One region of the Microbispora sp. NBC_01389 genome, then DNA from elsewhere that is predicted to be linked to it. Evidence: predicted binding sites of a transcription regulator. Region 1 holds the regulator's gene; the other holds the start of a gene.
What was found. The regulator LexA, encoded in region 1, represses DNA repair genes until DNA is damaged. The targets are predictions, from matches to a motif close to TCGAACANNTGTTCGA.

Region 1 (3,407 bases):
CATCTCGGGCTGGACCGTGAAGTGGGCCTTCCCGAACGGGCAGAGCATCAGCCAGCTCTGGAACGGCACGCTCAGCGCCAGCGGATCCAACGTCACGGTGACGAACATGTCCTACAACGGCGCGCTCGGCGCCGGGGCGTCCACGGCGTTCGGGTTCAACGCGAGCTGGTCCGGCACCAACGGCGTGCCGTCGCAGGTCACCTGCACGGCGAGCTGAACGGCGGCGAGCTGAGCAGGCGGCCTACTTCACGGCGGCCTACTTCACGGCGGCCTACTTCACGGCGGCCTACTTCACGGCGGCGGCGATCCTGGCCAGGATCTCCTCCAGGATCGGCGCCGACGTCGCGAAGTTGAGGCGGGCGAACGTGTCGCCACCTCCGTAGTTGGGGCCCGGGTTGAGCCTGACCCGGGCCTCCCTCTCGACGAAGGAGGCGGCGTCGGGGATGCCGAAGTCGAGCCACGCGAGATAGGTGGCGTCGGGCATGCGGTAGCCCACCCCGGCCGGGAGCCGCTCGGCGATGAGCCGGCGGTTGCGGTCCAGGATCGCCAGCACCTCCTCCAGCCACGTCTGGCCGTGCCGCCACGCGGCCACCGTGGCCTCCACTCCGAGGACGCTCGGCGCGCCGTAGATGTGGGCGGGCTGACGGCCGAGCGCGTCCCTGACGTCCCTGGCGCCCACATGGGCCACCGAGCAGTGCAGCCCGCCCATGTTGAACGCCTTGCTGGCGGAGGTCAGCGTGACCGTCCGCTCGGGCAGGATCGTGGCGAACGGGATGTGCCGGGCCGGGGCGTACGTCAGGTCGGCGTGGATCTCGTCCGCGATCACCAGCGTGCCGTGCCGGTCGGCGTACGCGGCGAGTTCCTCCAGCTCCTCCCGGGTGAACGACCGGCCCGACGGGTTCTGCGGGTTGACCAGCAGGAGCACGCGTACGGGCTCGGCGGGGACCTCGAACCGGCCCTCGGCCGTCAGCGGCATCGGCACGAGGCGGCGGCCCATCCCGGTGATGGTGACGAGGAAGGGGTCGTAGGCCGGGACGTGCAGCGCCACGGCGTCGCCGGGCTCCGTCATGAGGTGCAGCAGCACCTGGAGGGCCTGGTTGAGGTCGGTGTAGGACCGCACGTGCGCGGGATCGGCCCGCCAGCCGTACCTCGCCTCCATCCGCTCGGCGAACGCCTCGGCCAGCGGCCCGGCGGTCGGCTCGTCCAGCCACGCGGGATAGCCGAGATCCGTGGCCGCGCGTCGCGCGACGGCCTCCCGGACCGCCTCGGGCACCGGGAAGTCCATGTCGGCGACCCAGGCGGGGATGACACCGGGCGCGGCCAGGGCCCACTTGATCCCGTCACGGGTGCGGGCGGCCTCCAGGGAGAGCGAGTCGAGTTTCACGGGACTCACCCTAATCGCCGGATATCGGTCATCCGGAGGGCAGTCATGCCGGCGTCCCGCGGTGGGACGCCGGCACAGGGCCTGACTACAGCTTGCGCAGGACGGCCGTGACCTTGCCGAGCACGGTGGCCTCGTCGCCGGGGATCGGCTCGTAGTTCGGGTTGTGCGGCACCAGCCACACGTGCCCGTCCTTGCGCTTGAACGTCTTCACGGTGGCCTCGCCGTCGATCATCGCCGCGACGATGTCGCCGTTGTCGGCGACCGGCTGCTGCCGCACCACGACCCAGTCGCCGTCTGCGATGGCGGCCTCGATCATCGAGTCGCCGGAGACCTGGAGCAGGAACAGCGTGCCCTCGCCGACGAGCTGCTTGGGCAGCGCGAACACGTCCTCGATGCTCTGCTCGGCGAGAATGGGGCCACCGGCGGCGATGCGGCCGACCAGCGGCACGTACGCCGCGGTGGGCCGGTTGAAGCCGCTCTCCTCCTCGGCGGCGTCCGGGTCGACCCACAGGACCGGCTCGCCGGGGAGCCTGACCTCCAGCGCCCGGGGGCGGTGCGGGTCCCGGCGGAGGTAGCCCTTACGCTGGAGCGCCGTGAGCTGGTGCGACACGCTGGAGGTGCTGGTCAGCTGGACGGCCTCGCCGATCTCCCGCATGGACGGCGGATAGCCGCGCTGCTGGACCGAGTCGCGGATCACCTCGAGGATCTTCCGCTGCCTGGGGGTGAGGCCAAGCGAGTCGCGCCGACGAACCGCGAGGTCGCTGACGCCATTCGCCTGCTCACTTCGGTCACTCACGATGCCACCTCTCAATCCGTGTTCCTCATGTCGCACAGAGCGACCGTACCGCGATTCAAGATCACCGTCAAACAATTGTTCGATATCCAGCGAAATCGCCGATCTCGCCGTTCTCCTCATCGTACGGGAGTTCGATCGATCCCGTGTTCGATTTACCCGATCTTCTCGGCCGGTCGTTCGCCCGGCTCAGAAGGAATGGAGAAATCCGGGCGCGAAAACGCCGTACGGCCTATTCCCGCGTCCCGGGACAGGGGATGCGCCTGAGGCGCGTGGGACGACACGCCAGGCGAGCAGGAACTTCCCCCGCCACGCCCGGTTCGACTTGCGTTCAAGGACGGGCACTTCTACCGTTGGACCCCAACATCTAGTAGTCACAGCGGTGTAAGTTCACTACACCTTGTGTTCGGGATGTGCGTTCAGGGAGGCGATGAAGTGCACTGTCCGTTCTGTCGCCACCTGGACACACGGGTCGTGGACAGCCGCGCAGCCGAAGACGGGGCGGCCATCCGCCGCCGCCGCACCTGCCCCGAATGCGGGCGCAGGTTCACCACTCAGGAGACCGTGCTGCTCATGGTGAGCAAGCGCAGCGGGGTCACCGAGCCGTTCTCCCGGGAGAAGGTCGTCGCGGGCGTACGGCGGGCCTGTCAGGGACGCCCGGTCGGCGAGGACTCCCTCGCCCAGCTCGGGCAGCGCGTGGAGGAGACCATCCGGGCCACCGGCGCCGCGGAGATCGCCTCACACGAGGTGGGGCTGGCCATCCTTGGCCCGCTCCGCGACCTGGACGAGGTGGCGTACCTGCGGTTCGCGTCGGTCTACCGGAGCTTCGAGACGCTGGCGGACTTCGAAGCCGAGATCGAGCGGCTCAGGGCGGCCCACGGCGGCGGGGAGTAGCCGCCGGCCCCGGAAGCCGGCGCGGCGGGCGGGCGAGAAGCGAGCCGTGCGGCGTGACGACGAGGGTGTGACGAGCGTGGTCGGAAAGAGGGGCTCCACCGGGCCCCGGGAGGGGGAAGTCATGACGGAGACCGTTAGCGGCACGGCGGCGGGGGCGGGAGGCCGGGGAGCGAAGCGCCCGCGCAGGGGCCTGAAGATGAAGCGCATCTTCACAACCCCGGGTGTCCACCCGTACGACGAGGTCCGCTGGGAGCGGCGCGACGTCGTGATGACCAACTGGCGCGATGGCTCGGTCAACTTCGAGCAGCACGGCGTGGAGTTCCCCGCCTCCTGGTC
Region 2 (3,407 bases), 2.7 Mb from region 1:
CTGCTCGACTCGGACGACGTTGGGATGCAACTTTTCCGGCACCCGGCCACTCTAAACGGATTGCCAGGACAGACGCGGCCGATTATCGCCACTTGTGATCACACGGCTCGCAATCGCACCGTAAGGTGAGTCCTTTGTTCGGAATCAGGCTTATGAGGGGTTGGTCATGATGAGAGGTCGACGGCGGCCGGCCGTGGCCATGCTCGCCGCCGTGGGGGCTGTGACCTTCGCGACGGCCGGGGTCGCCGGCCCGGCGCGGGCCGCCGCGGTTCCGGCGGGAGCCGTGACGTACGCGAGGGCCGGGCTCGCCGGTGCGGCGTCGGCGGCCGGGGCGCCGGCGCTCACGGCGACGGCGGCCGGGGCGCGGGGAGTCCTGCCCGGACGGGCCGGATACCCGCCGTTCGAGGCGCCGGGGAAGACGCTCAGGCTCGGCGCCAAGGGCGACGCGGTGAAGGCGCTGCAGGCGCGGCTCAGGGAACTCGGCTACGTGCCCGGCAGTGCCGACGGCCGCTACGGCGGGGCCACGCTGACGGCGCTCTGGGCGTTCCAGAAGGTGCAGGGGATCAAGCCGACCGGCACGGTCGCCGCCCGCACCTGGAGGGCGCTGGAGAACCCCCGCGCGCCCAGGGTCCTCGTGCCCCGGGGCAGGGCCACCCGGGTCGAGGTGGACCTGACCAAACAGGTGATGGTTCTGTATCGCGCGGGCGTCCCGATGCTCATCAGCCACATCTCCAGCGGCAGCGGCGTCCCCTACACCGAGTACGCCGTGTGGAACGGCAAGAGGCAGGTGTTCTCCGGTAGCGCCCGCACGCCGACCGGCGACTACGCGACCACGTGGCGGGCCAGGGGCTGGCACCGGTCCTACCTGGGGCAGCTCTACAACCCGATCTTCTTCAACGGCGGCATCGCCCTCCACGGCGCGCTGTCGGTGCCGCTCTATCCGGCGTCGCACGGCTGCGTGCGGCTGCCGATGAACGTCGCCGAGATCCTGCCGGGCATGCTCGGCAAAGGTGTCCCCGTGCACGTCAGAGGCGCTTTCCGGCGGTAGCCCGCTGATGGGAGGGCCCCGCGCGACGTTTTCGCGTGGGGCCCTTCGTCGTACGTGCCCCCGCCAGTCCTCGAACCCTTGTTCGTTGACAGCCTTGACAGCGGCCATGGTCGAATCTATGTTCGATGGAGTGGGCGCGGGACTCGCGGCCTGTGCCCACACCGTCGGATCCGTGCCTACGTCGTCGGCGGAGACGGATGCGGCACGGCCCGCGGCGTGGGCCGGACGGGGAGAGGGGAAGCTCCTCGTCCGGCCGCCCACGGGAGCGTGAGAAAGCGTGTGGTCCCGGTGGTGCCCGGGATTACGCGGCCGAGCGAAATTGTCGGTGCTTTCTGCGACTGTGAAGTCACCGGCGGAGTTCGCCGGATGCCACGACTCAAGGAGGCGGGCATGACTGAAGAGAACGGCGACCAGCGGACCGGGCCCCGGCTTCCGCAGGCGGTCCTGGCGCGTCTCGCGGACGCCAGGGCGTGCCTCGCGGACGCCACCGTCGGGACCACGCCCGCGGACCGCTACGTGTCGGCCCATCTCGCGGCGCTGCGCGCGGCCGCCGGGATCCTCGCCGCGCGCCCCCGTCCGATGGACGGCCGCAGGCGGCGGCTGCGCAGCGCCTGGGAGCTGCTTCCCGAGGCCGAGCCGAAGCTCGCGGACTGGGCGGCCTACTTCGCGGTGAGCGCGACCAAGCGAGCGGCGGTCGAGGCCGGAATGGTCCGGGCCGTCACTCAGAACGACGCAGACGAGATCATAGCGGAGGCGGACAGGTTCGTCGGCGAGGTCGAGTCGATCCTCGGCCTGCCCGGCCGCCCCACCCTCCCGATGGCCGGCTGACGGCGTCAGGCCGGATCGCGCTCCAGCGGGCAGCTCATGCAGCGGGGCCCGCCCCGTCCCCGGCCGAGTTCGCTGCCGCGGATCGGGATGACCTCGATGCCGTGCCTGCGCAGGTGGTTGTTGGTCGTGGTGTTGCGCTCGTAGGCGACGACCACTCCCGGCTCCAAGGCCAGCACGTTGCAGCCGTCGTCCCACTGCTCGCGCTCGGCCGCGTGCACGTCCTGCGTCGGCGTGAGGACCTTGATGTCGTCCAGGCCGAGGGCTCGCGCGATCGCCCGGTGCATGTCCTCGGGCGGATGGTCGACGACCTTCAGCTCCTTGTCGGTGTCGCCCGGCTCCACCGTGTACGAGGGCAGCATGCCGAGCCCGGCGTACTTCGTGAACACCCCCACGTCGACATTGGTCATCACGGTGTCGAGGTGCATGAACGCGCGGGTCTTGGGGAGGTCGAGCGCCACGATGCGAGTCGCCGCGCCCGCGCGGAAGAGGTTCGTCGCCAGCATCTCCACCGCCTGCGGCTGGGTGCGCTCGCTCATCCCGACGAGCACGACGCCGTCGCCGAGCACCAGCACGTCGCCGCCCTCGATGGTCGCCGGGGCCATGCGGGTGCCGTCGTACCAGACGTCGAACCCCCCGCCGGACGGGTCGCCGTAGCCCGGGGCGAACATCGGGTGCCACCGGTAGACCGCCTCGTAGTTGAGGGTCTCGCGCCTGCGCGCCTTCTTGCGCATCGCGTTGATCGACACCCCGCCGTACACCCAGCAGGAGGTGTCGCGGGCGAACAGGTGGTTCGGCAGCGGCGGGAGGACGAAGTCGTCCGGGCCGAGCGCGTGGAAGACGACGGACCCCGGGTCGCAGCCCAGCTCCCTGATCTCGCGCTTGGTGATCCCGCCGGTCAGGTACGGCGCGAGCGCGGCGCCGTCGAGGGCGTCCAGCGTGTTGCGGATCGCGTCGCCGGCCAGCGGGCCGAACCAGTGCTCGTCGACGCTGCCGTCGAGGATGTGCTTGCGCGCGTCGGGGACCTCGATCACCTCCCGCAGGAGGTCGCCGAGGTGGTGCACCCTGACGCCGCGCGCGGTGAGCACCTCGCACCACTCCCGGTGCTCCTCCAGCGCGCGGTGCACCCAGAGCACGTCGTCGAAGAGCAGGCCGTCCTTGTTGCCGGGCGTGAGCCGCTTGAGCGCCAGTTCGGGGATGTCGACCAGGACCTGGCGGAGCCTGCCCACCTCCGAGCCCACAAAAAAAGTCATGTCCTGTCCTATCCCCGTATGACAGGAATCACTCGTGGCGCGGCTCCCCGGCGCGCGGAGGACCGACGGGGGCCGCCGCGGCGGCCCGGCGGCCGGAAGGAACGGTCGGCAGGAGTGGTCAGAAGGACTCGACGGCGCGGCGGGCCTCGGCGTCGAGCACGCCCCAGTTGATGAACTCCTCGGTCAGCTCGACGGGCGACTTGTCGTAGATGACCGCCAGCGAGCGCAGGTCCTCCTGCCGGATGGACAGCACCTTGCCGTTGTAGTCACCACGCTGGCTC

Region 2: the regulator LexA is predicted to act here: its motif matches at 1,159-1,174, upstream of OG344_RS21260 (SAV_6107 family HEPN domain-containing protein).

What each region holds. Positions count from the first base shown of each region.
Region 1 covers NZ_CP109552.1:7,374,941-7,378,347, reverse strand. The annotation lists gene OG344_RS32530 (cellulase family glycosylhydrolase) at 1-217, shown strand, start outside; gene OG344_RS32525 (MalY/PatB family protein) at 287-1,384, opposite strand; gene lexA (transcriptional repressor LexA) at 1,470-2,183, opposite strand; gene nrdR (transcriptional regulator NrdR) at 2,613-3,071, shown strand; gene OG344_RS32510 (vitamin B12-dependent ribonucleotide reductase) at 3,193-3,407, shown strand, end outside.
Region 2 covers NZ_CP109552.1:4,694,277-4,697,683, forward strand. The annotation lists gene OG344_RS21250 (YbaK/EbsC family protein) at 1-42, opposite strand, end outside; gene OG344_RS21255 (peptidoglycan-binding protein) at 167-1,048, shown strand; gene OG344_RS21260 (SAV_6107 family HEPN domain-containing protein) at 1,439-1,876, shown strand; gene OG344_RS21265 (arginine deiminase) at 1,882-3,126, opposite strand; gene OG344_RS21270 (transcriptional regulator) at 3,245-3,407, opposite strand, start outside.